DNA from 3 places in the Streptomyces fagopyri genome. Region 1 is predicted to be linked to each of the others. Evidence: riboswitches for the same ligand, from Rfam matches in the RefSeq annotation. Region 1 holds a riboswitch; each other region holds the start of a gene.

What was found. A riboswitch is a leader RNA that binds a small molecule or an ion and turns the genes downstream of it on or off. The one in region 1 is predicted to bind cobalamin.
Region 2: another riboswitch for cobalamin. It lies ahead of GFH48_RS03200 (CbtB domain-containing protein); the one in region 1 lies ahead of GFH48_RS14670 (ribonucleoside-diphosphate reductase subunit alpha).
Region 3: another riboswitch for cobalamin. It lies ahead of GFH48_RS30460 (cobalamin biosynthesis protein); the one in region 1 lies ahead of GFH48_RS14670 (ribonucleoside-diphosphate reductase subunit alpha).

The regions. Positions count from the first base shown of each region.
Region 1 is NZ_CP045643.1:3,440,924-3,451,010, forward strand. Features, by position in the region: gene GFH48_RS14645 (extracellular solute-binding protein) at 1-692, opposite strand, end outside; gene GFH48_RS14650 (GntR family transcriptional regulator) at 1,096-1,860, shown strand; gene GFH48_RS14655 (DUF3311 domain-containing protein) at 2,152-2,433, shown strand; gene mctP (monocarboxylate uptake permease MctP) at 2,430-4,040, shown strand; gene GFH48_RS14665 (GNAT family N-acetyltransferase) at 4,152-4,670, shown strand; cobalamin riboswitch at 4,733-4,857, shown strand; gene GFH48_RS14670 (ribonucleoside-diphosphate reductase subunit alpha) at 4,987-7,404, shown strand; gene GFH48_RS14675 (ribonucleotide-diphosphate reductase subunit beta) at 7,404-8,423, shown strand; gene GFH48_RS14680 (putative Ig domain-containing protein) at 8,797-10,087, shown strand, end outside.
Region 2 is NZ_CP045643.1:754,659-764,745, forward strand. Features, by position in the region: gene GFH48_RS03180 (LLM class flavin-dependent oxidoreductase) at 1-733, shown strand, start outside; gene chvE (multiple monosaccharide ABC transporter substrate-binding protein) at 1,064-2,149, opposite strand; gene GFH48_RS03190 (hypothetical protein) at 2,827-3,063, opposite strand; gene GFH48_RS03195 (CbtA family protein) at 4,310-5,068, opposite strand; gene GFH48_RS03200 (CbtB domain-containing protein) at 5,088-5,303, opposite strand; cobalamin riboswitch at 5,339-5,483, opposite strand; gene GFH48_RS03205 (hypothetical protein) at 5,557-5,769, opposite strand; gene GFH48_RS03210 (enoyl-CoA hydratase/isomerase family protein) at 5,799-6,902, opposite strand; partial or broken gene GFH48_RS38960 (acyl-CoA dehydrogenase family protein) at 6,899-7,157, opposite strand; gene GFH48_RS38965 (hypothetical protein) at 7,088-7,228, opposite strand; gene GFH48_RS03220 (multicopper oxidase family protein) at 7,409-9,379, opposite strand.
Region 3 is NZ_CP045643.1:7,052,840-7,062,926, reverse strand. Features, by position in the region: gene GFH48_RS30495 (VOC family protein) at 1-408, shown strand, start outside; gene GFH48_RS30490 (hypothetical protein) at 417-1,826, opposite strand; gene GFH48_RS30485 (alpha/beta hydrolase family protein) at 2,555-3,682, opposite strand; gene GFH48_RS30480 (class II aldolase/adducin family protein) at 3,884-4,612, opposite strand; gene GFH48_RS30475 (lysozyme) at 4,869-5,576, shown strand; gene GFH48_RS30470 (inorganic phosphate transporter) at 5,756-7,000, shown strand; gene GFH48_RS30465 (hypothetical protein) at 7,013-7,237, shown strand; cobalamin riboswitch at 7,426-7,566, shown strand; gene GFH48_RS30460 (cobalamin biosynthesis protein) at 7,674-8,645, shown strand; gene GFH48_RS30455 (cobyric acid synthase) at 8,642-10,087, shown strand, end outside.

The sequences.
Region 1 (10,087 bases):
GGCGAGGAGAGGCCGGCCTTCCACTGGCCGCCCTCGTCCTTGGCGATGGCGCCGCCGGCGTCGTAGACGAAGGACATCGCGGCGTACCAGTCGCGGGTGGGCTGGTACCAGGCGTTGAACTTGCTCCCCTCCTTCTTCTGGATCTTGTCCAGGTCGGAGGTGAGCTCCTGGTACGTCTTGGGGGTCGCCTTGACGCCGGCCGAAGCCGCCACGTCCTTGCGCCAGTTGCCGACGCGGCCACCGGCGTAGTACGGCACGCCGTAGGTCTTGTCCTGGTAGGTGACCGACGCCTTCAGGCCGTCCAGCCATCCGGCCGAGTTGTCGAACTTCGTGGCGTCGACGGGGGCGAAGGCTCCCTTGACCATGTAGCCGAGCATCTCGGTGTTGCCCATCTCGACCACGTCGGGGGCCTTGTCGGTGGCGAGAACGGCGTCGAGCTTGGCGTTCTTGTCCGGCCAGCCGTAGTACTCGTGGTTGATCTTGACGCCCGGGTGCTTCGCCTTCACCGCCGCGTCCGCGGCCTTGACCAGCTCGGGCCAGTTGTTCTGGGCGTCCACGGTGAGCCAGACGGTCAGTTCCTTGGCGTCCGCGCCCTTGTCCGACCCCCCGGACTTGTTGTCACTGTCCCCGCACGCCGCGATGGAGACCATCATGCCCGCGATACCGATCGCAGCTGCCAGCTTCCGCTTCACGTCACCCTCCTCAGGGATGCCATAAACCCCCCTGCCCACCGCGGTGACACACGCCGAATCGCTGCCGATTACTGCCCGTGGGGCTGGGACCTGGACCAATGGTGTAGACCAGTACGGGGAGCTTGGCCTAGACCTAGAGGGGTGTCAAGGGTGTGTAAGCCCGGCCGACCGTCCGTTATCGGACCTACATATGCAAGGACCTTTAAGTAGGTAAGTGGCATAAACGGCAGGGCTGTTCAGGAACCTCGCGCGCACGATGGACTAGACCAGCAGGTACCCCGACGGTATATAGAGGGGATCACGGAGCGTGCGGGAGACACTCACACACGAAGCCGTGCCACGATGTGAGCCGTGACCGGCGGGATGCCGGTCGCTTCGGCACCCGGAGCCGGGAAGGCAGAGCATGAGCACCGACGTCAGCAGTGCGGAGAACGAGGGTGGGGCCCCCATCCGTACCGCGCGCGTGCCCAAGTACTACCGCCTCAAGAAGCACCTGCTCGACATGACGGACACCCTGCCGCCCGGCACGCCGGTGCCGCCCGAGCGCACGCTCGCCGCCGAGTTCGACACCTCGCGTACGACCGTGCGCCAGGCTCTCCAGGAACTCGTCGTCGAGGGCCGTCTCGAACGCATCCAGGGCAAGGGCACCTTCGTCGCCAAGCCGAAGGTCTCCCAGGCGCTCCAGCTCACCTCGTACACCGAGGACATGCGGGCCCAGGGCCTCGAACCCACCTCGCAGCTCCTGGACATCGGCTACATCACCGCCGACGAGACCCTCGCGGAACTGCTCGACATCTCCTCCGGCGGCCGGGTGCTGCGCATCGAGCGGCTGCGTCTGGCCAGTGGTGAGCCGATGGCCATAGAGACGACCCATCTGTCCGCGAAACGCTTCCCCGCCCTGCGCCGGTCGCTCGTCAAGTACACCTCGCTCTACACCGCGCTCGCCGAGGTGTACGACGTCCACCTCGCGGAGGCCGAGGAGACCATCGAGACCTCACTGGCCACCCCGCGCGAGGCCGGACTGCTCGGTACCGACGTCGGTCTGCCCATGCTGATGCTGTCCCGGCACTCGATCGACCGGCAGGGTGAACCGGTGGAGTGGGTGCGCTCGGTGTACCGCGGCGACCGCTACAAGTTCGTGGCCAGGCTCAAGCGCCCGCAGGACTGACCGCGGCCGGACACCGGCGCGTGAACCGGGCGCCGGCCGGCCGGGTCCTGGCACCGGCCGAATCGCGCCGTCCGACGCCCCGCCGACGCCCCGCGGGCCGCGCGCCACCCCTCGTACCGACGTGCGAGGAGCGGTCCCGGCGAGGCCTGTCGGGAGCGATGCGCGGGGCTCCCGCGCCACCGGACACCAACCCTCCACATCCCCCACCGGAGATGGGGTTCCATAAAGCGGAACCGTCGCCTAGATTTCCTGCCCGTTGCACAGGTGACCAGCGAGGGGACGGAGCCGCACATGTCAGACGTGCCGGAAGCGACACCACCGGTGGTGAGACCCGACCGAACGGTGACACCGGTCCGCGTGGTGATCGCCCTCTGCCTGATCGCCCCGTTCGTGGCGATGCTGTGGGTCGGCTCCTACGCGAAGACCGACCCGGCCTTCATCGGCATCCCGTTCTTCTACTGGTACCAGATGCTGTGGGTGCTCGTCTCGACCGCGCTCACCGTGACCGCGTACCAGCTGTGGCAGCGTGACCAGCGCGCCCGCGCCACCACGAAGGGCGGTGCCGACGCATGAACGACGGCGTGAACGGCGTGGCACTCGCCGTCTTCATCTTCTTCTTCGCGGCCGTCACGGTCCTGGGCTTCCTGGCCGCGCGCTGGCGCAGGGCCGACAACGAGCACAGCCTCGACGAATGGGGCCTGGGCGGACGGTCGTTCGGCACCTGGGTCACCTGGTTCCTGCTCGGCGGCGACCTCTACACGGCGTACACCTTCGTCGCGGTACCGGCCGCGATCTACGCGGCGGGAGCGGCCGGCTTCTTCGCCGTGCCGTACACGATCCTGGTCTACCCGCTGGTCTTCACGTTCCTGCCGCGCCTGTGGTCCGTCTCGCACAAGCACGGCTATGTGACGACGTCGGACTTCGTGCGCGGCCGCTTCGGCTCCAAGGGCCTGTCCCTCGCCGTGGCCGTCACCGGCATCCTCGCGACCATGCCGTACATCGCGCTCCAACTGGTCGGCATCCAGGCCGTGCTGGACGTGATGGGCGTCGGCGGCGGCGAGAACACCAACTGGTTCGTCAAGGACCTTCCGCTCCTCATCGCCTTCGGCGTGCTGGCCGCGTACACGTACTCCTCCGGCCTGCGCGCGCCCGCACTGATCGCGTTCGTGAAGGACACCCTGATCTACATCGTGATCGCGGTGGCCATCATCTACATCCCGATCAAGCTGGGCGGGTTCGACGAGATCTTCCACTCGGCGAGCGAGAAGTACGCCGCGGCCGGCGCGGGCGGGATCGTACCGGCCCAGGCCGGGCAGTGGACCTACGCCACCCTGGCGCTCGGCTCCGCGCTCGCCCTGTTCATGTACCCGCACTCGATCACCGCGACGCTGTCCAGCCGCAGCCGTGAGGTGATCCGCCGCAACACCACGATCCTGCCCCTCTACTCCCTGATGCTGGGCCTGCTCGCCCTGCTCGGTTTCATGGCGATCGCCGCCGGGGTGAAGGTCACCAACGGCCAGCTCGCCATCCCGCAGCTCTTCGAGGACATGTTCCCGGACTGGTTCGCCGGTGTGGCCTTCGCGGCGATCGGCATCGGAGCCCTCGTCCCCGCGGCCATCATGTCCATCGCGGCCGCGAACCTCTTCACCCGCAACATCTACAAGGACTTCATCAAGCCGGACGCGACCCCGCAGCAGGAGACGAAGGTCTCCAAGCTGGTCTCGCTCCTGGTGAAGGTGGGCGCGCTGGTCTTCGTCCTGACGATGGACAAGACGGTCGCCATCAACTTCCAGCTCCTGGGCGGCATCTGGATCCTGCAGACCTTCCCGGCGCTGGTCGGCGGTCTGTTCACGCGCTGGTTCCACCGCTGGGCGCTGCTCGGGGGCTGGGCGGTCGGCATGCTCTACGGCACGCTCGCCGCCTACGGGGTCGCCTCGCCGACACAGAAGCACTTCGGCGGCAGCTCGAAGGAGATCCCCGGGATCGGGGAGATCGGCTACCTCGGCCTGACGGCGTTCGTCATGAACGTGGTGGTCTCCGTCGTCCTCACCTTCGTCCTGCGCGCCTTCAAGGCCCCGGACGGCGTGGACGAGACGTCACCGCAGGACTACACGGCGGACGCCGGCGACCCGGGAGTCAAGGTCGAACTGCCGCCCGCCACCGCGGAGGCGGGCCACTAGGCCCCGCCCGGCGGGAGCGGCCGGACCGGGCGCACGACAGCGGCACACGCGGCGGGCCGCCGGAGAGAAATCCGGCGGCCCGTCGCCGTACGTCTGCCGCACACTCTCCGCATGGACATCGTCATCAGGCCGGCGCGGCCGCGGGAGTACCCCGGCGTCGGCGAGATCACCGTGCGGGCCTATCTCGGGGACGGGCTGCTCGACTACGGGGAGAGCGACCCGTATCTCGGAGCGCTGCGGGACGTCGCGAGGCGGGCCGCCGCGGCCGAGGTGCTCGTCGCGGTCGAGGGCGAACGGATACTCGGCGCCGTGACCTTCGTCCCGCGGGGCGGCCCCATGGCCGACGTCGCGGGGCCCGGTGAGGCCGAGATCCGGATGCTCGCCGTCGCGCGCGAGGCCCGCGGCCGGGGTGCGGGCACCGCTCTCGTGGGCGCCTGCGTCGACCGCGCACGGGCCACCGGGGGCTGTACGCGCGTGGTGCTGTCCACCCAGCGCACCATGCGCACCGCCCACCGGCTCTACGAGCGCCTCGGCTTCACCCGCGCTCCGGAGCGCGACTGGAACCCGGTTCCGCACCTCGACGACATCCTCCTCCTCACCTACGAGTTGGCCCTCAGCCACACTCCGTAGCGCGCTCCCAAGCCGACACGGCACAACATGTGGTGGTGCTTCCTCAGCCCGGCACTAGATGTATGCTCATGCTCGCTGTCGTCGCAGGGGAATCCGGTGCGAATCCGGAACTGTCCCGCAACGGTGTACTTGTGCGCATTCGCGCACTGGCTTCAGTCCGAGGACCTGCCGACAGCGTGCCCCGGGCCGGCCGGCCCGGGCGCCTACGACGTCCGAGCCTCGTGGAATGGGCCGGTGGACGCACGCGTACCCGTCACGGAGTCGCGTGTCCCGCTGCCCTCCGCCAGGCCCCGTGCCGAGCGAGGGAGTGCCCCAAGTGACCATCGCGCCAGCCGACCCGGTTTCAGTTTCCGCCCAGCGGGCCCCGGTGGAAGCGGAGTCCGCGCAGCGGGCCCCGGTGGAGACGGACGGTCCCGGTACCACGTTGCTGCGTACCTTGACCGACTTCACCGCCGACCTCCCCGGCGCCGACCCCGGCCGGGTCGCCGCCGCCGCGCTGCGCGGCCGGTCCACGCACGCGGACGAGGCGGAGCTGCGCGAGCTGGCCACCGAGGCGGCCGCGGGCCTCATCTCCGAGGACCCCGTGTACTCGCGGCTGGCCGCCAGGCTGCTGACGGTCGGCATCGCCGAGGAGGCCGCCTCGCAGGGCGTCACGACGTTCTCCGAGTCCATCACCACGGGCCGGCGCGAGGGCCTGATCGCCGACCGCACGGCCGACTTCGTCGACCTGCACGCGGCCCGCCTGGACGCGCTGATCGACACCGCGGGCGACGACCGCTTCGGCTACTTCGGCCTGCGTACCCTGCACAGCCGCTACCTGCTCCGGCACCCGATCACCCGCAAGGTCGTCGAGACCCCCCAGCACTTCATGCTCCGGGTGGCGTCCGGCCTCGCGGAGGACGACACGGCCCGGTCCGTCGACGAAGTGGCCGCGCTCTACGGCCTGATGAGCCGCCTGGACTACCTCCCCTCCTCCCCCACGCTCTTCAACTCCGGTACGCGGCACCCCCAGATGTCGTCCTGCTACCTCCTCGACTCCCCGCTGGACGAGCTGGACTCCATCTACGACCGCTACCACCAGGTCGCGCGCCTGTCGAAGCACGCGGGCGGCATCGGCCTGTCCTACTCCCGCATCCGCTCGCGCGGTTCGCTGATCCGGGGCACGAACGGGCACTCCAACGGCATCGTCCCGTTCCTGAAGACCCTCGACGCGTCGGTCGCCGCGGTGAACCAGGGCGGCCGGCGCAAGGGCGCCGCCGCGGTCTACCTGGAGACCTGGCACTCCGACATCGAGGAGTTCCTGGAGCTGCGGGACAACACCGGTGAGGACGCCCGCCGTACGCACAACCTGAACCTGGCGCACTGGATCCCGGACGAGTTCATGCGCCGGGTCGACAGCGACGCGCCGTGGTCCCTCTTCTCGCCCTCCGAGGTGCCCGAGCTGGTCGACCTGTGGGGCGCCGAGTTCGACGCGGCCTACCGCGCGGCGGAGGCGAAGGGCCTGGCGAAGAAGACCATCCCGGCCCGCGACCTCTACGGGCGCATGATGCGCACCCTGGCGCAGACCGGCAACGGCTGGATGACCTTCAAGGACGCCGCCAACCGCACGGCCAACCAGACGGCGGAGCCGGGCCACACCGTGCACTCCTCGAACCTGTGCACCGAGATCCTGGAGGTCACGGACGACGGGGAGACGGCCGTCTGCAACCTCGGCTCGGTCAACCTCGGCGCGTTCGTCGACACGGCGGCCGGCGACATCGACTGGGAACGGCTGGACGAGACGGTCCGCACCGCCGTCACCTTCCTCGACCGCGTCGTCGACATCAACTTCTATCCGACCGAGCAGGCGGGCCGGTCGAACGCGAAGTGGCGCCCGGTCGGCCTCGGCGCGATGGGTCTCCAGGACGTCTTCTTCAAGCTGCGGCTGCCCTTCGACTCGCCCGCCGCCCGCGCGCTGTCCACCCGTATCGCCGAGCGCGTCATGCTCGCCGCCTACGAGGCCTCCGCCGACCTGGCCGAGCGGAGCGGCCCGCTGCCGGCCTGGGAGAAGACCCGCACCGCCCGCGGTGTGCTGCACCCCGACCACTTCGACGTCGAGCTGAACTGGCCGGAGCGCTGGGCGGCGCTGCGCGAGCGCGTCGCCGCGGTCGGCATGCGCAACTCGCTCCTGCTCGCCATCGCGCCCACCGCGACGATCGCGTCCATCGCGGGCGTGTACGAGTGCATCGAGCCGCAGGTCTCCAACCTCTTCAAGCGCGAGACGCTGTCCGGTGAGTTCCTCCAGGTCAACTCCTACCTGGTGGCCGAGCTGAAGAAGCTCGGCATGTGGGACGCGCAGACCCGGGAGGCGCTGCGCGAGTCGGGTGGCTCGGTGCAGGGCTTCACCTGGGTCCCGCGGGAGGTCCGCGACCTGTACCGCACGGCGTGGGAGATCCCGCAGCGCGGTCTCATCGACATGGCCGCGGCCCGCACCCCGTTCCTGGACCAGGCCCAGTCGCTGAACCTGTTCCTGGAGACGCCGACCATCGGCAAGCTCTCCTCGATGTACGCGTACGCCTGGAAGTCCGGCCTGAAGACGACGTACTACCTGCGCTCGCGTCCGGCGACCCGCATCGCTCGCGCCGCCCAGGCGCAGGCGAGGCCCGAGAACACCATCCCCCTCCAGCAGGTCGCCGACCCCGACGCCGTCGCCTGCTCCCTTGAGAACCCCGAGTCCTGCGAGGCCTGTCAGTGATGTCCACCCCGAACAGCGAGAAGAACCTGCTCGACCCGGGCTTCGAACTCACCCTGCGTCCCATGCGCTACCCGGACTTCTACGAGCGCTACCGGGACGCCATCAAGAACACCTGGACCGTCGAGGAGGTCGACCTCCACTCGGACGTCGCCGACCTGGCGAAGCTGTCCGAGGGCGAGCAGCACATGATCGGCCGGCTGGTCGCGTTCTTCGCGACGGGCGACTCGATCGTGGCGAACAACCTGGTCCTGACGCTGTACAAGCACATCAACTCCCCCGAGGCGCGCCTGTACCTCTCGCGCCAGCTGTTCGAGGAGGCCGTGCACGTCCAGTTCTATCTGACCCTCCTGGACACCTATCTGCCCGACCCCGAGGACAGGACGGCGGCCTTCGCGGCCGTCGAGAACATCCCGTCCATCAGGGAGAAGGCCGAGTTCTGCTTCAAGTGGATGGACTCGGTGGAGAAGCTGGACCGCCTGGAGACCAAGGCCGACCGGCGCCGCTTCCTGCTGAACCTCATCTGCTTCGCCGCGTGCATCGAGGGTCTGTTCTTCTACGGTGCCTTCGCCTACGTCTACTGGTTCCGCAGCCGGGGTCTGCTGCACGGTCTGGCGACGGGCACCAACTGGGTGTTCCGCGACGAGACGATGCACATGTCCTTCGCCTTCGAGGTGGTCGACACCGTCCGCAAGGAGGAGCCCGAGCTCTTCGACGACCAGCTCCGGCAGCAGGTCACCGACATGCTGCGGGAAGCCGTCGAGGCCGAGCTGCAGTTCGGGCGCGACCTGTGCGGTGAAGGACTGCCGGGCATGAACACCGAGTCGATGCGCCAGTATCTGGAGTGCGTCGCCGACCAGCGCCTCCAGCGGCTCGGCTTCGCCCCGGTCTACGGCTCCGAGAACCCCTTCTCCTTCATGGAGCTCCAGGGCGTCCAGGAGCTGACCAACTTCTTCGAGCGCCGTCCCTCGGCGTACCAGGTCGCCGTGGAGGGCTCGGTCGGCTTCGACGAGGAGTTCTGACCGCTTCCGCAACGGGACCTCTGCCGACGGAGCCGGGCCGCGCACGCGGCCCGGCTTCGTCACGTCCGCCCCCAGCCACGCCAATCCCCTTTCCAATCCCCGCCTATGGAGCGGCAAAGTTCTTCGGGCGTGACTGTTCGTGTGCCGTCCGTGCCGGTTAGGTTCTGGCCGTCCCGCCGTGTCACGCACCGTGGCATTCCGGAACGATCACTGTGTCATGCCCACGACAAAGCTGTGCGTGCATCACGCTACGCGCGTCACGGGCCCGCACCTCAGCTCAGCGCCGCGAACCCCACTTCCGGCTGTGGAACCGCGTACGGCCCCACCCGGGCCGGCGCGGCACCGGCCTCAAACCGATGGAGGCAGCACTCCCATGAGTGACACACGCTCCAGCAGGCCCGCCCGGCGGTTGCGAAGACTCCTGACCACCGCCGTCCCCGCCCTCGCGCTCACCGTCGCCGGTCTCATGGCGGCCCCGGCCGCCGGTGCCCAGACCGCGCCCGCCACCGGACACACCTCCCGCGTGACCCAGAACGCGAAGGCACTGACCGCCCCCGCCGCCCAGGCCGTCCACGCGACGGGCAGGGCGGGCCAGAAGGTGCCGACCACCCGTCTGTGCGGCGCCCCGACGCCCGGTCACGCGGCCTGCTTCGCCCAGCGCCGCACCGACATCAAGCAGAAACTGGCCGCCGCGGTCACCTCCGACGCCGCCGCCGCGGTGTCCGGTCTCAGCCCGGCCAACCTGCACAGCGCCTACGGCCTGCCCTCGACGGGCGGTTCGGGCCTGACGGTCGCCGTGGTCGACGCCTACAACGACCCCAACGCCGAGTCGGACCTCGCCACCTACCGCTCGCAGTTCGGCCTGTCGGCCTGCACCAAGGCCAACGGCTGCTTCAAGCAGGTCAGCCAGACCGGCTCGACCACCTCGCTGCCGACGAACGACAGCGGCTGGGCCGGCGAGGAAGCGCTCGACATCGACATGGTCAGCGCCGTCTGCCCGAACTGCAACATCATCCTCGTGGAGGCCACGTCACCCACCGACGCCAACCTCGGCACCGCCGAGAACGAGGCCGTCGCGCTGGGCGCGAAGTTCGTGTCCAACAGCTGGGGCGGCAGCGAGTCGTCCTCCCAGACCGGCGAGGACACCTCGTACTTCAAGCACCCCGGCGTCGCGATCACCGTCTCCTCCGGTGACGAGGCCTACGGCGCCGAGTACCCGGCGACCTCCCAGTACGTGACCGCCGTGGGCGGCACCGCGCTGTCCACGTCCTCCGGCACCCGCGGCTGGACCGAGTCCGTGTGGAAGACCAGCAGCACCGAGGGCACCGGCTCCGGCTGCTCCGCCTACGACCCCAAGCCGGCCTGGCAGACCGACACCGGGTGCGCCAAGCGCATGGAGGCCGATGTCTCCGCGGTCGCCGACCCCGCCACCGGCGTGGCCGTCTACGACACCTACGGCGGCTCCGGCTGGGCGGTCTACGGCGGTACGAGCGCCTCGGCGCCGATCATCGCGGGTGTGTACGCGCTGGCCGGCACCCCGGGCAGCGCCGACTACCCGGCGAAGTACCCCTACTCCCACACGTCGAGCCTGTACGACGTGACCAGCGGCAACAACGGTTCGTGCAGCACCTCGTACTTCTGCACCGCGACCACCGGCTACGACG
Region 2 (10,087 bases), 2.7 Mb from region 1:
CCTGTCGCGGATGCGGGAGACGGTGGACATCGTCCGGCAGGCGGTGGCGGGCGAGAAAATCGCCTACGAGGGACGGGAGTTCACCATTCCGCTCCCGGGCGGCGGGGCGCGGCCCATGCGGATGTCGATGCGCGCCGAATACGACCTGCCCGTCTATCTGGCCACCCTGTCGCCGAAGATGCTGAAACTCACCGGGGAAGTGGCGGACGGCTGGCTCGGAACGAGTTTCGTCCCGGAGGGCGCCAAGGAGGCCTACTTCGACCACCTGGACGCGGGACTCGCCGCCGGTGGACGTACGCGGTCGAGCCTCGATGTCTGCCAGGGCGCCGAGGTGGCCTTCGCCGAGGACGAGGACGCGCTGCGCGCGATGGTGGCCGGCCGGAAGAAGGAACTCGCCTTCAGCCTGGGCGGGATGGGTTCCGCGACCACGAACTTCTACAACGATGCCTACAGCAGGCAGGGTTGGGCGGAGATCGCCGCGGAGGTCCACGGGCGCTGGCAAGCCGGTGACCGGGACGGCGCGGCGGGCCTCGTCACGGACGAGATGGTGCTCGGTACGACGCTGATCGGCACCGAGGACATGGTGCGTGAGCGGCTCCGCGTCTGGCGCGCCGCCGGTGTCGACACCGTCCGCTTCTACCCCGCCGGGGACACGCTCGACGCCCGGCTCACCACGCTGGGCAGGGCACTCGACCTCGTACGCCACGTGGAGGCCGACCGCGTGAACGGGTGACGGATGTCCGGCTGAACGGCCGGCGAATGCCCCCCCCCGGTCTCCACTGGTGCCCCTGGACCGGGTCGGCTCACCGCCGAGGTGTCCGCGCCGCAGAACTCCCCGTCACGCGCGACAGGTCCGGCCGTCCCACCGCGGGGCGGCCGGACCCGTCGCGTTCGGCGGCGCCACCGAAGCGCCTCTGGACGCACGGGGCCCGGCCGCGGGCGTCAACACGCCGGAGAACCATGCCACCGGCGCGCGGGATCCCGGAGTCGTCGTCTCAACACCCGTCCGCGTTCCGCCGGTTCGGTGCACCGGTCCGCGAGGGTCGGCGCCTCGGCGCCGCGGCTACTTGAGGTCGGCGTCGGTGTAGTAGCCGGTCGCGACCAGGGCGACCTCGTAGTTGGACTTGTCGACGCTCGTCGGCTGCAGCAGATAGGCCGGCACGGCCTTGGCGCCGTTGTCGTACGTCCGGGTGTCGTTGACCCTCACCTGCTGGTGGGTGAGTACGGCGTCGACCATGGTCGACGTGACGTCCGCCAGTTCACGCGTGTCCTTGTAGACGGTCTGCGACTGGCCGCCCGCGATGATCGACTTCACCGAGGCGAGTTCGGCGTCCTGGCCGGTGATGACCGGCAGGGGCTTGGCCGCGGACCCGTAGCCGGCCGCCTTCAGCGCGCCCAGGATGCCGATGGAGATGCCGTCGTACGGCGACAGGACCGCGTCGACCGTCTTGGCCCCGTACCACTGGGCGAGGACGCTGTCCATGCGCTTCTTCGCGGTGGCCCCGTCCCAGCGCAGGGTCGTCACGTCGGCCAGGTCGGTCTGACCGGACCGGACGACGAGTTGCTTGTTGTCCAGGTACGGCTTCAGGAGGTGCATCGCGCCGTCGAAGAAGTACTTGGTGTTGTTGTCGTCGGGGGAACCGGCGAAGAGCTCGATGTTGAACGGCCCCTTGCCGTCCTCCAGGCCGAGCTTGTCGACTATGTAGCGGGCCTGGAGCCGGCCGACCTGCTCGTTGTCGAAGGAGGCGTAGTAGTCGACGTTCTTGGTGCCGAGAATGAGCCGGTCGTAGGAGATCACCGGGATCTTGGCGGCGGCCGCCTGCTGGAGCACGTTGTTCAGCGACTTGTTGTCGATGGCCGCGATGATCAGTGCGCTGACGCCCTGCGTGATCAGCTCCTGGATCTGCGAGACCTGGGTCTTCGGGTCGTCGTTGCCGTAGACCAGCTTCGTCTTGTACCCCTTGGCCTTCAGGTCCGTGACGACGTTCTTGCCGTCGGCGATCCAGCGCTCGGAGGCCTGCGTCGGCATCGCGATGCCGATCGTGCCGCCCTCGGGGGTGTCCTTGCTGTCCTTGCCACAGGCCGACAGGGTGAGAGCGACGGAAACAGCACCGGCGAGGGCGGCGAGGGCGGCTCTTCGGTTGCGCATGATGATCGATCCTTGTTCTTCTCGTCGTTGAGGAGATGACGGGGTATCAGATGACTACGGGAAGGTACTGGGGGCCGGGCGGATACGGCCGACCGCGCCGTGTCCCGGCCCAGATCTCACAGTTGGGCCACAGGGCGAGATCCGTGGCTACCGGGTCAGCCCGGTCCTCGGTCGGAGCGGCACACTGCGGCGGACCGGCCCGGCGACCTCGTGGATCCGCCCGTGGCAGCCGAGGTCCTCGAAGGCCCTGGCGCGCATCACCACGGGAGTGGACCCGACGTCTCTCGACGAGACGGCCGCCGGCCAGGTCGCTCGGCACATGTACCGGGATTGGTGCTCAGGAGCCTCCGTGTCTCGCAGATTGCCGCTCGGTGCGTCGGCGTCACCCAGCACCGCCAAAGGCCTGCCGACCTCGGCGATCCCTGTGTTGGTGTACACCTCGACGCGTGTCGGCCCACGCCACGGCATACCCACCGGGCGTGCGCCAACTCCGTTGATGCGCACGACGGTTGCCTTTCACCGTTCGAAATCTCGCCACGCATTCGGAACGTTGGCGTGACACTAGGTAGCGAAGATGCGGAGTGTCAACGGGGCAAACAGGTAACGGTCCCGGAAACGCCCCGGACATCACCTTTGACCTCGGGAGGAACCTTTGCGGTGGCCTCCGCCGGGCTCCCTCACACCAGCGTTAACGGAACTCGGCGCGCGCCCGCGTGGTCCGGATCGGCCGGCGGTACCTCCCCGTCCGTGACGAGCGAGCCGTGGACGTGCCGGGCGCCCCGCTCGGTGCGCGTGCCCCTGCCGATCAGGCCGGTCACGGTGTCGCGCCGGTCCAGGACGAGCCGCTGACCCAGGTGGTGGTCCGTGTGGTGGTCATGGACGGTGTCGGCCGACGTCTTCGCGATGCCGCGCACTTGGCAGTCACCTTCGGATCCGTTCCGGGCGATCCCTCTTTCGGTGTCCGGCGGACCCGGCGCGGACGCTATGATCCGTGATCACGCGACCACGATCCGCGTCGGACACCAGTACGTCGTGAAGCCTCGGCCTGCACGTTCCACACCTCGTTGCCACATGATCCTGGGGAGAGACCATGGGACAGGGGATGACCGGCGACCGCACCCGCGGCGTGGACATCTGTACGGCCGACGGGCCTCGGCCCCCGACCCACACGCCCGCCACTCTCCTCGGCCCGGCCGGCAGCACCAACGGGCCCGCCCCGTTCCGTCGCCACTCCACTCGGACCGTGGTGCTCGGCGGCCCCTGAACTGTTCGGTGATTGCGGCCACTTGGACGCCGGCGGCCTCTGTGGCGTGTCCTCACGGCGCACGGCCGACCCCCGGGTGCGGAATGAACGTACCGTCGCTCTCGTCGGTCCTCGGTCGACGGTGGAGCGGGGGCGCTCCCCGCTGCGGACAGCCGTTCCGTCCGCGGCCGAGGCTGCCCCGGACGCTCCACGGAGAACGGACGCGACCTGCCCGGGAGACGGGGAAGCCGGTCGCGGTGGACCGTTCGGACAGGTTGCCGCCGACCGACGGTCGAGTCCGTCGCCGTGGTCCAGCGGCGCGAGGTGGGCCGCCCCGCGGAAGGGCAGCCGGCCGGGGCGCGGTCGGTGCGAGCGGTGCAGTGTGCGGGACACCGTGGCGTAGTGGGGCAGGGGCCCCGCGACAGGCAGCGTTCGCGTCAAGGAACGCCGTCCGATGCGTGGTCCCGCCGTACCGGCCGGAAGACCTCCTGCCGGACGTACTCGACCCTTCGGCCGGCATCTCAAGTGGACCCGGCTGCCGCGCCGTTGAGACAGCGGGGAACGGGCCCGGCGTGAAGGCGGGACGGACGTCGCCCGTCAGGTCGCCGGCCGCCTGATGCCGACACGGGCCGCTCGTCGGCCCTCAGGAGCAGGCGCCGCCATCTCGCGCCCACCGAGTGCGCCGACCGCCGTTGTGGCCGTCCGGTCGCCCGGGATCGCCGCCCCTCCTCCCTCGCTGTCGCCGTCGTCGCCCGCACGCCACCGGGAAGGCGTCCGAGCCGTCCGCCAGTCTCCCGAGCCGTGGATTCCGGGAGAACACGCAGAGGGCCCCCGGACGGTTCCGGTGGGCCCTCTGCGTGTGATCGACGACCGGTGTCTCAGCCGTCTTCTCGGTGCGTCACCTCTGCGGGAACGCGTCAGTTCGTTACGGGAGTCGCTCCCGCCGCCACGGCCGCCGCCGGTCGCGGCGCCAGCAGTCGCTGCGCCAACTCACCGAAGACCAGACCGAATCCGGTCCACAGGGTGAGCTGGATGGCGAGGGCCGAGGTACGGAATCGCCACAGCAACGTGGCCGGGAAGTCCTTGGGGACCTCGTTGATGACCGGAAGGAACTCGTAGGCGATTCCGATCACGAGAGCGAAGAAGACGACCGCGGCGACGGTCCCGTACCAGGTGCCCCAACGGGGTGCGAGCCGCTTGCCGATGATCACGGCGGCGATCGCGAGAAGCACACTGAGCACCATCATCAGGAAGTACAGCGTCGTGCGCTTGCCGATGGTGTCGGGATCGCCGACGGACGGCGGGTTGGCCGGGTACTTCAGGAACGGCACGACGTAGACCGCGAGCAGGGCGCAGCCGGACAGCAGCAGCGCGGTCGCGCGCGGGCTGAAGCGGCCGACCCGGCCGAGCGCGAAGCAGTACGCGAGGGCGGCGATTCCGCCGAAGGCCACGCCGTAGATCAGCACGCCGGTGGCGAGGCCGCCGGTGGACTGAAGGCTACGGCTGACGATCTCGACCTCGTGCCCGTGTGCCGGGGCGTGGGCCTCTTCGAATCCGATGGCGTCGTCGACACTGGGCTCGCCCAGGAAGTAGGCGACGACGAGGGCCAGCACACCGGCGGCGAGACCGGCGAGCATGCCCCGCACGAGAAGATTTCTGACAGTTGCGGAGTTCATGGGTGCGCGGTGCCCCTCGTCAGTGGCAGGGGAAGCCGAGGAGGTGGCGGGCATCGTGCACCCACTCGTGGACGTCCTCGCCGGAGACGACGGCGGTGGCGCCCTGCTCGGCACCGACGAAATAGAGCAGGACCAGCATCAGGATGCCGAAGAAGACCGCCCAGGGGACGATCGTGCCGATCGGCAGCTTGGCGGGGATCGGGGTGGCTGTCGGCGGAGCGACGGTCTGCGCCATGGCAGGACCTCCTCGGGAGTTCGCGTCCCATCTCGGTGGTGCACAGGACGACAGCTGCGGGTCTGACTTGAGAGACCCCCCGAGGAGGGGGTCTCGTTCACAGTGGCGCGACCGTGCCGGATTTCCACCGGCTTCCGCCATGCCGTCGTCGATATCGCACTGACCGTACCGCGTGTCGGGTTCATGGCCAAGACCGTCCCAGCCGTCGTGATCTTCATCTCGCCGGGCAGGGCGGGCGGCCGTGACCTGTGGGTCAGCGGTGGATGAAGCGGGCCCGCGCCTCGTCGCCGGGGGCGCTCGTGCGCTCCTTCTCGTCGATGGCCGCGACGACCTCGTTCAAGTCGCCGAGTTCCAGGGCGTCGAGGACGTGGAGGGCGGCCGGCACCCGCGGGGAGAGGACGACTTGGACGCGGCCGCGTATCCGATCGGCCGTCATGACCGGGTTGGCGGCCGTGGCTGCGCCCATGTGCCCGATCCCACCGACCGCGACGGCGCTCACCAGGGAGCCTCGGGGGTGATGTCGGATGCGGCGAGGCCGAGTTCGCGCTCGCCGAGCGGGGTGAAGAAGCGTGCGACGTCCGCGTCGGTGACCTCGGCGAGCGTCGGTGGTGACCAGCGCGGGTCGCGGTCCTTGTCGATGACCTGGGCCCGGATGCCCTCCACGAGGTCCGGTTCGGTGAGCGCCGCGCAGGAGACGCGGTACTCCTGGTCCAGGACCTTCTCCAGTGAGCCGAGCCCGCGGGCCGCACGCATCGCGGCGAGGGTGACCTTGAGCGCGGTGGGCGACTTGGCGAGCAGGGTCTCCGCGGCCTGCTTGGCACCACTGTCCCCGTGGTCCAGCAGGCGGCCGATGATCTCCTCGACGGTGGCGGCGGAGTAACAGGCGTCGATCCATCCCCGTGCTTCCGCGAGCTCTCCGGGCGGCGCGGGCCTGACATGTCGGCCCAGCACCTCCCGTACCGGTGCGTGAGCGAGGTCCTGGACCAGGCGTGGCAGGGACCCGGACGGCACGTAGTGGTCGGACAGCCCGCACAGCTGGGCGTCGCCCGCGCCCACCGCGGTTCCCGTCAGCGCGAGGTGCGTGCCGAGTTGGCCGGGCGCGAGGGCGAGGAGGTAGGTGCCGCCCACGTCCGGGACGAAGCCGATACCCGTCTCGGGCATCGCGATGCGGGAACGCTCACCGGCGATCCGTACGCTGCCGTGGGCCGAGACGCCGACGCCGCCGCCCATCACGATGCCGTCCATCACGGCGACATACGGCTTCGGGTAGCGGGCGATACGGGCGTTGAGCCGGTACTCGTCGCGCCAGAAGGCCGCCGACGCCGTGCCGTCCCCGTTCTTGGCGTCGTCATGGATCGCGCGGATGTCGCCGCCCGCGCACAGGCCCCGCTCCCCCGCGCCGGTCACGACGACGGTCTCCACGGCCGGGTCGTGTTCCCACACCGTCAGCGCGGCGTCGATACGGCGGACCATGGCATGGGTGAGCGCGTTGAGCGCCCGGGGGCGGTTGAGGGTGAGGTACGCGGCACGCCCCTCGGTGCGCAGGAGCACGGAGTCGTCGGCGCCGGTGACCGCCCCGGCGTCATGGGCGCCGGTCATCCGAACGCCTCCGTCAGGCCGTGGGCGACGACAACACGCATGATCTCGTTGGTTCCTTCCAGGATCTGGTGGACACGGAGGTCCCGGACGATCTTCTCGACACCATGTTCGCTCACCACTCCTCCAGGTAGCCGCACCCCCGTGCGGTTGCCACGCCCGGCCCGCCACCGAGCAGCCGGTGCCGGTCACGAACCGCTCGGCCACGCCACGGAGGTGAGGTGCGCGCGGGTCGCCGCGGTCCAGGGCCGGGACCGCCGGACGGCGAAGGCCGGTGAGGCCACGACGACGTGGGTGGGACCGTCGGCGACGATGTCCCCTCCGGCCATGGCCACCGCACCGCCCCCCGGACGGGGGCCGGCTCCACGCGGCACCCCGGGTCACGGAATACACGACGTCTGACACCCGGCATCCGGACACCGGCGAGGTCAGCTCACCGTACGGGCAGCCCGGCCCCGGCCCTTCGGCCGGGACGAGCCGCCCATCCGGCGCGGGCGTGTGAACCCGGTCTACATCTTCATCCCGGCGTGCCCGCCCGCCTTCTGGTTCATCCCCATGGCGCCGTTCATCCCCATCAACATGTCATGGATTCCATGAACGGCCGACGGCATGATCACGAAGGGCCGCATCATGCCCTCGTCCTCGTGGTCCAGGATGTGGCAGTGGTACATCACCTTGCCGGTCTGCTCCGCCAGACGTCCGGCCACGGTGACGAGGGTGTTGGCGTTGACGGTGATGGTGTCCTTCCAGCCGGACTCCTCCGGCGCGACGGGCACGGGCGCGCCGAGGGTGATCGGCTTCGTCGTCCGTCCGGTGGCGAAGTCCATGCCCGAACCGTCCACCGTACGGCGGTCGATGACCTGGAAGTTCATGAGGTGGATGTGCATCGGGTGATAGATGGGCACCCCCGCGGGCGCGACGCTGACGAAGTGCCACTTCTCCCAGGTGCCGGACGCCGCGAAGAACGTCGTGGTGTCCTCGAACATGACGCCTGTGCGTCGCAACGTCCTTGTCCCGCCCGGCATTGCGATCGTCACGACCCCGTCGCCGGGCGCCGTGCCGGCCGCCGCCTCGCGCATCTCCCACAGTTGGGGCATGGCACCGGTCTTGTCGAACGCGAGCATGACGAAGCGCTCGGTGGCGTCAGCGGGTACGCCGGCCGGCGTGAGCTTGCGGAAAGACGGTGACAACGTTGTCGGAAGCGAGTAGCCGGCGTGCCGCCGCTTCTCGACGCGGAACTGCATGACCTCCGGGAACGGCACCATGAAGTCGGGCAGCGCCGCACCGGGACGCTGCCCGGCGATCGTGTTGACGAGCTTGAGCCGCTTTCCGGGGAAGGAGGCGAAGTCGACGACGACGTCGGCGCGTTCCGCGGGCGACAGCGACAGCGCCTCGTCGATCGTCTGCGGTCTGCCCAGCAGGCCCAGGTCCGTGCCGACCAGTTTCATGGCGCCCCGTACGACCTCGCCGGTCTCCTCGTCGATGACGGCCAGGCGGTAGACCCGGGCGCCCGAGACGTTCACCAGGCGCAGCCGGTACGCGCGGGCCTCCACGTCGAGGTGCGGCCACACCACCCCGTTGACCATCGTGAACGGACCGAGCGACGCGAGCGCCGGCGGGATCGCGCCCGGCATCGGTGCGTCCGGCCCGCCGATGATCCGCTTGACAAGGATCTGTCCGGTGAGACGGCCCTTGGCGTCCGTGTCGAAGTTGACGTCCTGGATCGCGAGGGGGATCTCGTAGTCGCCCCGCGGCAGACCGAGTCCGGCCTCTTCCTTGTCACGCACCAGGTAGTTGCCGATGAGGCCCGCGGCCACATTCAACGAGGTCACGGACATCGCGTGGTCGTGGTAGAAGAGGTGCGCCGCCGCCTGGTCGTTGGCGTACTCGGCCAACTGCCCGTTGCCGGCGGTCACTCCGTACTCGGCCGCCCCGTCGCTCAGCGCGTTCTGGTGACCGCCGTGCAGGTGGACCGTCGTCCACGCGGTCAGGCCCTCGACCTCCGGCCGGGAGAAACCGCCCTCGGAACCCGGGCGGTTGTAGGGAAGCAGCCCCGGTCCGGGACCTTCGGGGTGCACCCAAACGGCCTTCACGGGTGTGGTGCCCGCCAGCTTGTTGTTCCAGGCGACGCGCACCTTGTCCCCGCTGCGCACCTCGATGGTGGGGCCGGGGAAGTGGCCCGCGTAGGTCCACAGGCGGGTGGCCGGCATCTGCGAGTGCAGGCGCACGCGTCCGCTGACGAGATCGATCTCGGTGATGCCGTTGCCGCGCGGCCGCAGCGTGGGAGGTATCCGCAGCGGGTCCTTGAACGGTGTCAGGCCGGTGGATGTCGGCTCTCCGACCCCCTCCAGGATGTCGGCCGCCACGGGCTTCTCGTTCACCGAGTGGTTGCCGTTGAGGAGGCCGGCACCGGCCACGGCGACGGCGGCCGTGGTGAATCCGGCCATGCCGAGGAGTGACCGCCTGGTCGTGTCTGCCATGAGAATGTTCGTCCTAGTTCGATGTGAGGGCATGTGAAGGCGCCCGCCGGAGCCGTCTCGGCTCCCGGGTGTGGAGGCTGTCGGACCGCGCGGGCGCGGCACGGCCTGGACTGCGAAGGATGGAGAGCGGCGAGGGATCACCGGCCGCTTCGTGCTGTTCCCCGCGGTCGTCCCCGCTCGTACCGATGATCGATCGGGAGGCAGGTGGACGACGGGCAGACGGGTGGTGGGTCTGCCCCGCGCTCATGGCGTCGGGTCCGCGGAACCGGTTCGTGTGCCGGACCGGGTTCCGCGAGGGGTCGTACAGACGGCTGAGAGGTCACGAACGGCGATGTCGGCGCGTCCGGAACCCGATCTCCGAGCCGAGGGCGAAGAGGCTCAGACAGCCCGACCGGCTAACCCGCACGAGCTGAGGCGGCACCCCGAGCTCCTGATGCTCTGGGCCGCCGGAAAGCTGGTCATCGGTGTCCCCTTCGTATCCGGGAGCGTACGACCCGGAAAGGCAGAGCGCGGACGAAGGTACGTCCACGAACCGGATTCGATTCCGGTTTCCGCACCGCATTCAAGATGCTTGCTTCGGCGAACAACTAGATCACCCAAAGCTTGACCGTGCAAGTTGTGTGATCGGGCGCCGGTGATCCCTTCATCGCGGGGTCACCGTGTCGCATCGGACCTTCGAGGCCCACATCAGGCTTTCGGGCCTCCACC
Region 3 (10,087 bases), 3.6 Mb from region 1:
GGCATGGACGGCGGACGTCCGAGCATCTACCCGACACTGCTGTACGCGGACGCGAAGGCGGCCATCCGGCAGCTCACGGAGGCCTTCGGCTTCACCGAGCTGTCGGTGTACGAGAGCGAGGACGGCACGGTGATGCACGCCGAGCTGGTCCAGGGCGCCGGAGCGGTGATGCTCGGTTCCAAGGGCCGCGGGGGCGTCTTCGACACCGCGATGAAGGACGCCGGCCCCACCGGGGTGTACGTGGTCGTGGACGACGTCGACGCGCACCACCAGCGCGCCGTGGACCATGGCGCGGAGATCCTGATGCCCCCGACCGACCAGGACTACGGCTCGCGGGACTATCTGGCCCGCGACGCCGAGGGCAACGTCTGGAGCTTCGGCACGTACGCGCCGGAGTCCGGCGCCTAGGCCACCGCTCAGCTCCCTCCGGTGTGCACCTGGAAGGCGGCCCGGCGGACGGCCTTGGCGAGCGCCGGGTCCGGGTGCGCGGCCGCGAGCGCGACCAGGACCTGGACGGTGCGGGGGTGCCCGACGGCGCGCACCTCGTCGAGGAGCGCGGGCACGGTCGGCTGCACGGCGGACTCCAGGTGCCGCACGAGAAGCGGCGCCTCGCCGTGGTCGGCGACCGCGGCGGCGGTGTCGACCCACAACCAGGTGGACTCCTGGCGGGTGAGGACCTCGTGGGCGTCCTCCGGGTCGTGGCCGTCGTGCTCGGCGAGCCAGAGCAGCGCGTAGGGGCGCAGCCAGCTCTCCTCGGCCACGGAGCGCACATCGGGCTCGGCGGGGGCGCCGACCACGCGCAGAGCCTCGAAGGCGAGTCCGCGGGTGAGGGCGTCCTCGCCCCGGGCGGCGGCCAGGAGTTCGGTGACGGCGCTGCCGACCGGGCGGGCGGCGAGCCAGGCGCGGTACTCGGCGCGGGCCGCGTTCGGGCGCAGCTGGGCGCAGCCGCGGAGCATGTCCGCGGCGGGCTGCTCGATGTTTCCGGCGGGGCTCTGCGCCGCGACGCAGATCTGCTCCAGTTTGACCCAGACCGCCCAGCTGCCGAGCGGGGTGAGGGTGGCCTGTCCGTCGGCGCAGGTGAGCGCTCCCACGGCGGCCAGGGCGTGCAGGGCCCAGTCGAGGAGAGGGGCGAGCGGGGCGTCCGTGACCGGGGGCGCGGCGGGCTCCGGGGCGGGCTCCGGCTGGGGACCGTAGGGGATCTCGCAGCGCTCGGTGCGCAGCTCCGTGACCCGCTGTTCGAGGAGGTCGAGGAGCTGCTCCACGGGGACGGGCCCGGCGGAGAGCTGGAGGAAGGAGAGCACCTGGGGCATCGCGGAGACGACCTCGGCGACGGCGGACGCCTCTCGGTCCGCGGGCTCCGGATGGGCGAGCGACCAGGCGTCGAAGAGGGCGACCCAGCCGCGCAGGACGGCACTGTCGTCGCGGTTCCAGGCACGCAGACGCCAGCCCGGACGGGCGATGTCGCCGTGCACCTCGATGAGGCCCGCGAGGCGTGCGGTGTCCCAGTCCGCGCGGACCTGAGCCGGGGTCAGGCCCAACTCGCCGGCGGCCCGTTCGGCGGTTGCTTCGGAGAGGGTGCCCTTGTCGTCGGGGGTCGCGCCGTCGCGCCCCGGGCCGAGCATGGAGTCCGCCCAGCGGGCCACGCGGGCCGCGTCGGCGAGGCCGGTGCGTGCCATGCGGGCGAGTTCCGCCGGCGGCGGGGTGCCCTCGGGGGGCCGGGGTGCGGGTCGGCGCGAGCTGCGCTGGGTCACCGCTCGGGGGGCGGCAGCCAGGGGCCGCGGGCGGACGAGTCGGAGCCTGGAGTCGCGCGGGTTACGGGACGTCACGGGTGCAGTCTTCCGGTTGGCGGTCCGAAAACCCAAACGGAATGTCACAGCAGGCGACAGGGGTGGCCAATGCACGGGGATTTGCGGGGGCTCGACACGTGTGAGCGAGGCCCCGCGCGAGTTGGTCCGATCCGAACCGGAAGCGTGCCGGCGGCTTCGCCGGGGCGCCGCGCGGAAGTGACGGCACGATGCTCCCCGACCCCGTACGAGAAGTGCGGCAGGGCGACCCCGGTTGCCGCAGGGCGCGAACGGCAGGGCCCTCCGGGGCGCCGCGCGGGAGGAGCGATGCGGACTTCCCGGACACCGGGAGGGAGAAACGACCCGGCATTCCCGGACACCGCGCGGGAGGAGCGATCCCGCTGCCCCGGCCACCGCGCGGAAGGAGCGATCCCGCTGCCCCGGCCACCGCGCGGAAGGAGCGACTCGGCCGTCCCGGACACCGGAGGGAAGGGCGACGGCGGCGCCATGGGGCCCTCCCCGACCCCGCACGGCGAGAACGACAGGACCGCTCTCCCGGGTCCGGCACCAGAAGAGCGACGCTACTGCGCTCCCGGTCACCGCACGACAGGGACCGCGCGGCTCGCGGTACGGAGCGGTGCCGCGCTCCGGGTGGCTCGCGGGGCGGCAGACCCGGCCGCCGTGTCGGGCAGGCCCGGCCCCCGTGTCGGACCGGGCTCCCGTGTCGGACAGGGCTCCCGTGTCGGACAGGGCTCCCGTCGGGCCGCCCCCTACATCAGGGGCGTCAAGAAGCGGCGCAGGACCTCTTCGTACTCCGTGGGGTCGGCGTTCCACAGGGCGCCGTGCGGAGCCCCCGCGACCGTGTGCAGGGTGACCAGGTCCGGACGGCGGCCGGCGAGGCGGCGCGAGGGGCCCCAGGGCGCGAGGACGTCGTCCGGGCCGTGCAGCACCAGCGTCGGCACCCTGAGCAGGTCGGGGTCGGCGGCCTGCCGGGTGCGGTCGCCGTGCGCTCCGGTGCGGCCCTGGGCGGCCCGGACCGCGAGCGGCAGCAGCGCCCTCGGGGTGTGGCGGGCGGTGGCGAGGGCGCGCAGCGTGGCTTCCCAGTCGAGGACGGGCGAGTCCAGGATCAGCCCGGCGATCCGGTCCCGCAGGGCGGAGTGGGCGGCGGTGCGCAGGGCCATGGTGGCCCCGGTGGACCAGCCGTACAGGACGACCTGCGCGGCGCCGTAGCGGATCGCGTAGCGCAGCGCGGCGTCCAGGTCGCGCCACTCGGTCTCGCCGAGATGGCCGAGGCCGTCCGGGGGACGGGGCGCGCCGACGTCTCCCCGGTAGGCGAGGTCGAGGACGGGGAGCCGGCTGCGGTGCAGGAACTCCATCACGTTCATCGGGAGTTCCCGGGTGGCGCCCAGGCCGTGCACGGTGATGACCCAGGTGTCGCGGACGCCGGGCACGAACCAGGCGGGCAGCGGGCCGAGCTCGCCGGGCACGTCCACGTCGGCGTGGTCGAGGCCGAGCGCGGTGCTCGGGTTGCCGACGTACAGGTTCGGGGTGAGCCAGACCCGGTCTCCCGCCCGCAGGGTTCCGTGGGTGACGCGTTCGAGCCGGCGTACGACCGTGTCGGCGGTGTGGGGCGAGTCCTCCAGGACCGGGCCGACGACCGCGTGCGAGCCGTCGCCGGCGAGTCCGTACGTTCCCGCGCGCCGGGAGGCCAGGGCACGGGTGAGCGTGATCCGGCCCGGGGCCGTGGCGTGCACGGTCAGCCGCGGCTCGGTGGGCAGGGGCCTGCCGGGCGGCGCCTTGAGCGCGGCGTCGCTGGCGAACCGGCCCACCGCCACGGAGGCCGCGCTCGCCGCCAGGGCTACGGTGACGGCCGCGGCCGTCGCTTTGGCAGTACGCACGGATTCAGTCTCACGGCGTATCCCGTTGTCGGCCAGTGGACGCGCGGACCGACGGCTTGCTCGCCGGGGCGGGACGACGGGGGTCTCGCCGTGGCCGGGGGACGGGAATCCCGCTTGCCGGGAGACGGGGGTCCCGCCGGGAAAGGGCGGCGGGGTCCCGCCCGGCCGCCGCGGTGAAGCCGTCCGGCCCGTCGGCGCCTGTCACGGCCCGGACCCGCCGTCCGCGTCCGGGCCGGGCTGGCCGTACCCCCGCAGCCGCTGCCCCGCCTCCGCCAGCTGTTCCCGCGAGAGCAGCGCGGGCGACAGTCCCGGTACGGACGACGCCAGGAGCCATACCCGGGACATCCACTCCACCTGGGCGGTGCGGTCGTACGCCTGGTCCAGGGAACCGCCGTGCGCGAGGGTGCCGTGGTTCCGCAGGAGGCAGGCCGTGCGGTCCGTGAGCGCCCGAAGCACGTTCTCGGCCAACTCGGGCGTCCCGTATGTCGCATATGGGGCGACACGGACAGGCCCACCGAGGGCGCCCGCCATGTAGTGGATCAGGGGAAGCTCCGTCACGAGCGTGGACACCGCCGTCGCGTGCGCGGCGTGGGTGTGGACGACGGCGAGCGTGCCGGTGGCGCGGTACACGGCCAGATGCATCGGCAGTTCGCTGGTCGGACGGAGAGAACCGAGGGTCTGCCGGCCGTCGAGGTCCACCCCGACCACGTCGTCGGGGGTGAGCCGGTCGTAGGGCACTCCGGTCGGCGTGACCAGGACCGTGTCACCGACCCGCACCGAGACGTTGCCCGAGGTTCCGACGACCAGCCCGTCGGCCACCGTCCGGCGGGCCGTCGCGACGAGTTCGCCCCACGCGTCCGCCACCTCCCGTGTCCGCGCACCGCGTGCGCCCTCCCCCGCGTCCCGCCCGTCCCGCCGCCGCTCCGCCATGCCCGCGATCCTGTCAGGACGGACGTCAACCGGATGCCGGTGAGGGCACTTCGGGGCGGAAGACGTACGCCCGCAAGGGTGCATATGCGGACAGATCAGCATTTTAAAGTGATGAACCGACGATCGACGTGCATTGAATGATCTTCCACTGACCTCTGGGGGATCCACCGTGCACGACGTCATTCCGGGGGGAAACACGGCCCGAGGCCACAGCCCGTTCCGTCGCCGCGTCCGCGCCCTCGCGGCGGCGGCCGTCATGGCGGCGCTCGCCGCCACCGGAACCGCGCTCACCGGCGCGCCGACCTCGTCCGCCGGTGCGGCAGGTGCGGCCGGCGCGCCCAGGGGCCACGACGTCTCCTCCCACCAGAAGTACGTCGACTGGCAGAGCGCGAAGGCGAACGGCGCCCAGTTCGTCTACGTGAAGGCCACCGAGTCCCACACCTACCGCAACCCCTACTTCGACCAGCAGTACGACGGGGCGTTCGACGCGGGCATCCTCCGCGGCGCGTACCACTACGCAATTCCTAACAAATCGTCCGGAACCAGGCAGGCCGCGTATTTCGTACGCAACGGAGGCGTCTGGCAGGCCGACGGCCGGACGCTGCCGCCCGCGCTCGACATCGAGTACAACCCGTACAGCAGGCACAAGTGTTACGGCATGAGCAAAACCGGGCTCGTGCACTGGATCCAGGACTTCAGCGACGAGCTCGAACGGGAGACGGGCCGCCGCCCGGTGATCTACACGACCGCCCACTGGTGGACCACCTGCACCGGGAACAGCCGCGCCTTCGCCGCGGACCACCCTCTCTGGCTGGCCCGCTACGACTCATCGGACATCGGCGCGGTGCCGGGCGGCTGGTCGACGTGGACGTTCTGGCAGTACGACAACAACGGGGCCCTGCCGGGTGACCAGAATCTCTTCAACGGATCCCTGGCCCGGCTGAAGAGACTCGCGAGGGGCTGACGGAGCCCGATATTCCGCCTTCGTTCGAACCACGGGCCACTCCGCGGGCGTTCACGCCGACACAAACGGAGGGGAGAACCGTGGTTCGATACACCCCTAAGCCCGCCTCAGTTCATCTTCCGTTCACTCAGGTTGCCTACGGTCCAACTGCCACTGACGTCAAACAGAAGCCTGGGTAAATGGAACACATCACGCTCCTCCTCGGAATCGTGATCGTCACCGCTCTCGTGTTCGATTTCACGAACGGTTTCCACGACACTGCCAACGCGATGGCGACGACCATCTCGACCGGCGCTCTGAAGCCCAAGACGGCGGTGGCCATGTCCGCCGTGCTGAATCTCGTCGGTGCGTTCCTCTCCGTGGAGGTCGCCAAGACGATCTCCGGCGGACTCATCAACGAAGAGGGCATACGCACCGAAGTGATCTTCGCGGCGCTCGTCGGCGCCATCCTCTGGAATCTGCTGACCTGGCTCCTGGGTCTGCCCTCCAGTTCCTCCCACGCGCTGTTCGGTGGTCTGATCGGCGCCGCGGTCATGTCGGCCGGCTGGTCGTCGGTGAACGGCTCGACCGTCGTCACCAAGGTCCTGCTCCCCGCGGTCGCCGCGCCCGTCGTGGCCGGATTCGCCGCGATGCTGGCCACCCGGCTGACGTACCGGATCAGCAACCGCGCCGACCAGAGGGCGACCGCCAAGGGCTACCGCGCCGGCCAGATCGCCTCGGCCGGTCTGGTCTCGCTGGCGCACGGCACGAACGACGCGCAGAAGACGATGGGCATCATCACCCTCGCCCTGGTCACCGGAGGCGTGATCGCTCCCGGCTCGAACCCTCCCACCTGGGTCATCGTCTCGGCCGGTACCGCCATCGCGCTCGGCACCTACCTGGGCGGCTGGCGCATCATCCGCACGATGGGCAAGGGGCTGACCGACCTCGCGCCGCAGCAGGGCTTCGCCGCCCAGACCAGCGCCGCGACGGCCATCCTGGCCTCCTCGCACATCGGCTTCTCCCTCTCCACCACCCAGGTCTGCTCGGGCGCCGTGATGGGCTCGGGTCTCGGCCGCAAGGGCGGTGTCGTCCGCTGGTCGACCGCGACCCGGATGTTCGTCGCCTGGGGCCTGACCCTGCCGGCCGCCGGACTGGCCGGCGCCGCCGCCGAGTTCCTGACCAAGCAGGGCACCTGGGGCATCGTCCTCACCGGCGCGCTGCTGGTCGCCGGCGCCGGCGTCATCTGGACCCTGTCCCGGCGTCAGCCGGTCACCGTCGACAACGTCAACGACGTCGCCGCCGAGCCGGCCGGTGTCGTCACCACCGCGATGGCCGCGGTCGTCCCGCCGCCCGCGGGCCCCGTCGCCGGAGACCGGTCCGGCGATCTCAAGACCACCATCCCGTCCCCGGACGCGGAGCCCACCCGCCCGGCCACGGTGTAAGGACAGAACAGCATGAACATCGACTGGGCAGCCCTCGGCTCCGTCTTCGGAGTCAGCCTCGTGGTCACCGTGGCCCTCGTCGGCCTCTTCACCCTCGGCATCGTCGGTCTCACCAAGCGCGAGTCCGCGTCCGCCCAGGGTGGTTCGGCCGCTCTCGCGGTCACCGGCGCGTACGTCTGCTTCGCCGCGTGCGCGGCGGCGGTGGCGTACGGGATCTATCTCATCGTCGGCAAGTGACCTCGCGCGGGTGACCGCGCTCCGGCAAACAGCCTGAATCGGGCTTCACTTCACGTGGGGTGCGGGACGGATCACCGTCCCGCACCCCACGCGTATGCCGTCCCTCACCCCACGCGCACGTCCTCCCCCGCCCCTCGTCATGTGGGCCTTCGCACACTCTCCCCTCGCAGGTCAACGGCAAGTTGACGGGTCCTGCAACCCGTGGTGGACTGCCGGAGCCAAGTACGGCGACAGAAGAGGAAGCCGGTGTGAATCCGGCGCGGTCCCGCCACTGTGACCGGGGAAGGAACTCCCCGGGAGCCAGGAACTCTCACCGCCGGTCTCGTCGAACCAGGGCGTGGACACCCTGAGTGAGGACATATCGCCATGCGCGGCTGCCCGTTGCGGGTCTTGATGAGTACGAGGGTTCCACTTCACCCCACGGCCGGCTGACCCCGTGCGTGCCGATCGCGTCTTCGCGTACGGCGCCGCCACCGGCCTCCTCGGCGACCTGCTGCTCGGCGACCCCCGCCGGGGTCATCCGGTCGCCGCGTTCGGGCGGGCCGCGGGAGCCGTGGAGCGGATGCTGTGGCGGGACCACCGCGGATGGGGAGCGCTGCACACCAGCGTCTGCGTCGGGGGCGCCGGTGCGCTGGCCGCGCTGGCGAGCCGCTGCGCACGCCGTTCCCGTACCGCGTCCATCGCCCTGACCGCCGCCGCCACTTGGGCCGTCGTCGGGGGCACCTCCCTCGGGCGTGAGGCGCGGGCGATCGGTGCCGCGCTCGGCACCGGTGACGTCGAGGCCGCCCGCGCACGGCTGCCGCACCTGTGCGGGCGCGACCCCCAGGCGCTGGACCGCGACGGCATCGCGCGGGCCGTCGTCGAGTCGGTCGCCGAGAACACCTCCGACGCCGTGGTGGGCGCCCTGGTGTGGGGAGCGGTCGGCGGTGTGCCCGGACTGGTCGCCTTCCGCGCCGTGAACACGCTCGACGCCATGGTCGGGCACAGATCCGCCAAGTACCTGCGGTACGGCTGGGCTTCCGCGCGGCTCGACGACGTCGCGGGCTGGCCGGGAGCGCGGCTGACCGCGGCGCTCGCCACCGTCGCCGGCGACGACCCGCGCGGGGCGGTGCGCGCCTGGCGCGCCGACGCCCGCCGGCACCCGAGCCCCAACGCCGGTCCCGTGGAAGCCTCGTTCGCCGGATCGCTCGGGGTGCGGCTCGGCGGGCCCCTCTCGTACTCCGGCCGGATCGAGCACCGGCCCGTCCTCAACGACGGCGGGCGCGCCGTGCGCGTCGGCGACATCGAACGGGCCGTACGGCTGTCACGGCGCGTCGGCTGGCTCGCCCTGGGCGCGAGTGCCGCGGGACGACTGCTGGCCGGGCGGCTGATCGCCAGGGGCCCCCTCACGAAAGGGCGTACGACATGAGCGGCGGTCTCCTCGTCGCCGGAACCACCTCCGACGCCGGCAAGAGCGTCGTGACCGCCGGGATCTGCCGGTGGCTGGTGCGGCAGGGCGTCAAGGTCGCGCCCTTCAAGGCGCAGAACATGTCCTTGAACTCCTTCGTGACCCGCGAGGGCGCCGAGATCGGGCGCGCCCAGGCCATGCAGGCGCAGGCCGCCCGCGTGGAACCGACCGCCCTCATGAACCCCGTGCTGCTGAAGCCGGGCAGCGACCGGAGCAGTCAGGTCGTGCTCATGGGCAGACCGGTGGGCGAGATGACCGCCCGCGGCTACCACGGCGGCCGGCAGCAACAGCTCCTGGGCACCGTGCTGGACTGCCTCGCCGAGTTGCGGGGCACATATGACGCGGTGATCTGTGAGGGGGCCGGCAGTCCTGCCGAGATCAACCTGCGGCGGACCGACATCGTGAACATGGGGATCGCGCGCAACGCGCGGCTGCCGGTGCTCGTCGTCGGCGACATCGACCGCGGCGGTGTGTTCGCCTCGTTCTTCGGGACGGTCGCGCTGCTGTCCCGCGAGGACCAGGAGTTCGTCGCCGGATTCCTGGTCAACAAGTTCCGGGGTGATGTGTCCCTGCTGGAGCCCGGACTCGACATGCTCAAGGACCTCACCGGACGCCGTACGTACGGGGTGCTGCCCTTCCGGCACGGCCTCGGGATCGACGAGGAGGACGGCCTGCGCGTCTCCTTGCGGGGCGCCGTACGGGAGTCCGCGGTCGCCGGGCCGGTCGGCGAGGACGTCCTGCGCGTCGCGGTCTGCGCGGTCCCGCTGATGTCCAACTTCACGGACGTGGACGCGCTGGCCGCCGAACCCGGCGTCGTCGTACGGTTCGTGGACCGGGCCGCGGAACTCGCCGACGCCGACCTCGTCATCGTGCCCGGGACCCGGGGGACGGTGGCGGCGCTGCGGTGGCTGCGGGAACGCGGACTCGCGGAGGCCGTCCTGCGCAGGGCCCGCGAGGGCCGGCCCGTGCTCGGCATCTGCGGCGGCTTCCAGATCCTCGGTGAACACATCGAGGACGAGGTGGAGTCCAGGGCGGGCGCCGTCGACGGCCTCGGACTGCTGCCGGTGCGCGTGCGGTTCGCGCGCGAGAAGACCCTCACGCGCCCGGCCGGCGAGGCGCTCGGCGAACACGTCGAGGGGTACGAGATCCATCACGGCGTCGCCGAGGTGACCGGTGGCGACCCCTTCCTGGACGGGTGCCGTGTGGGCGCCGTCTGGGGTACCCACTGGCACGGCTCGCTGGAGTCGGACGGCTTCCGGCGTGCCTTTCTGCGCGAGGTGGCGGCCGCCGCGGGCCGCCGCTTCGTACCCGCCGCCGACACGTCGTTCGGGGCGCTGCGCGAGGAGCAGCTCGACCGGCTCGGCGATCTGATCGAGGAACACGCGGACACGGACGCGCTGTGG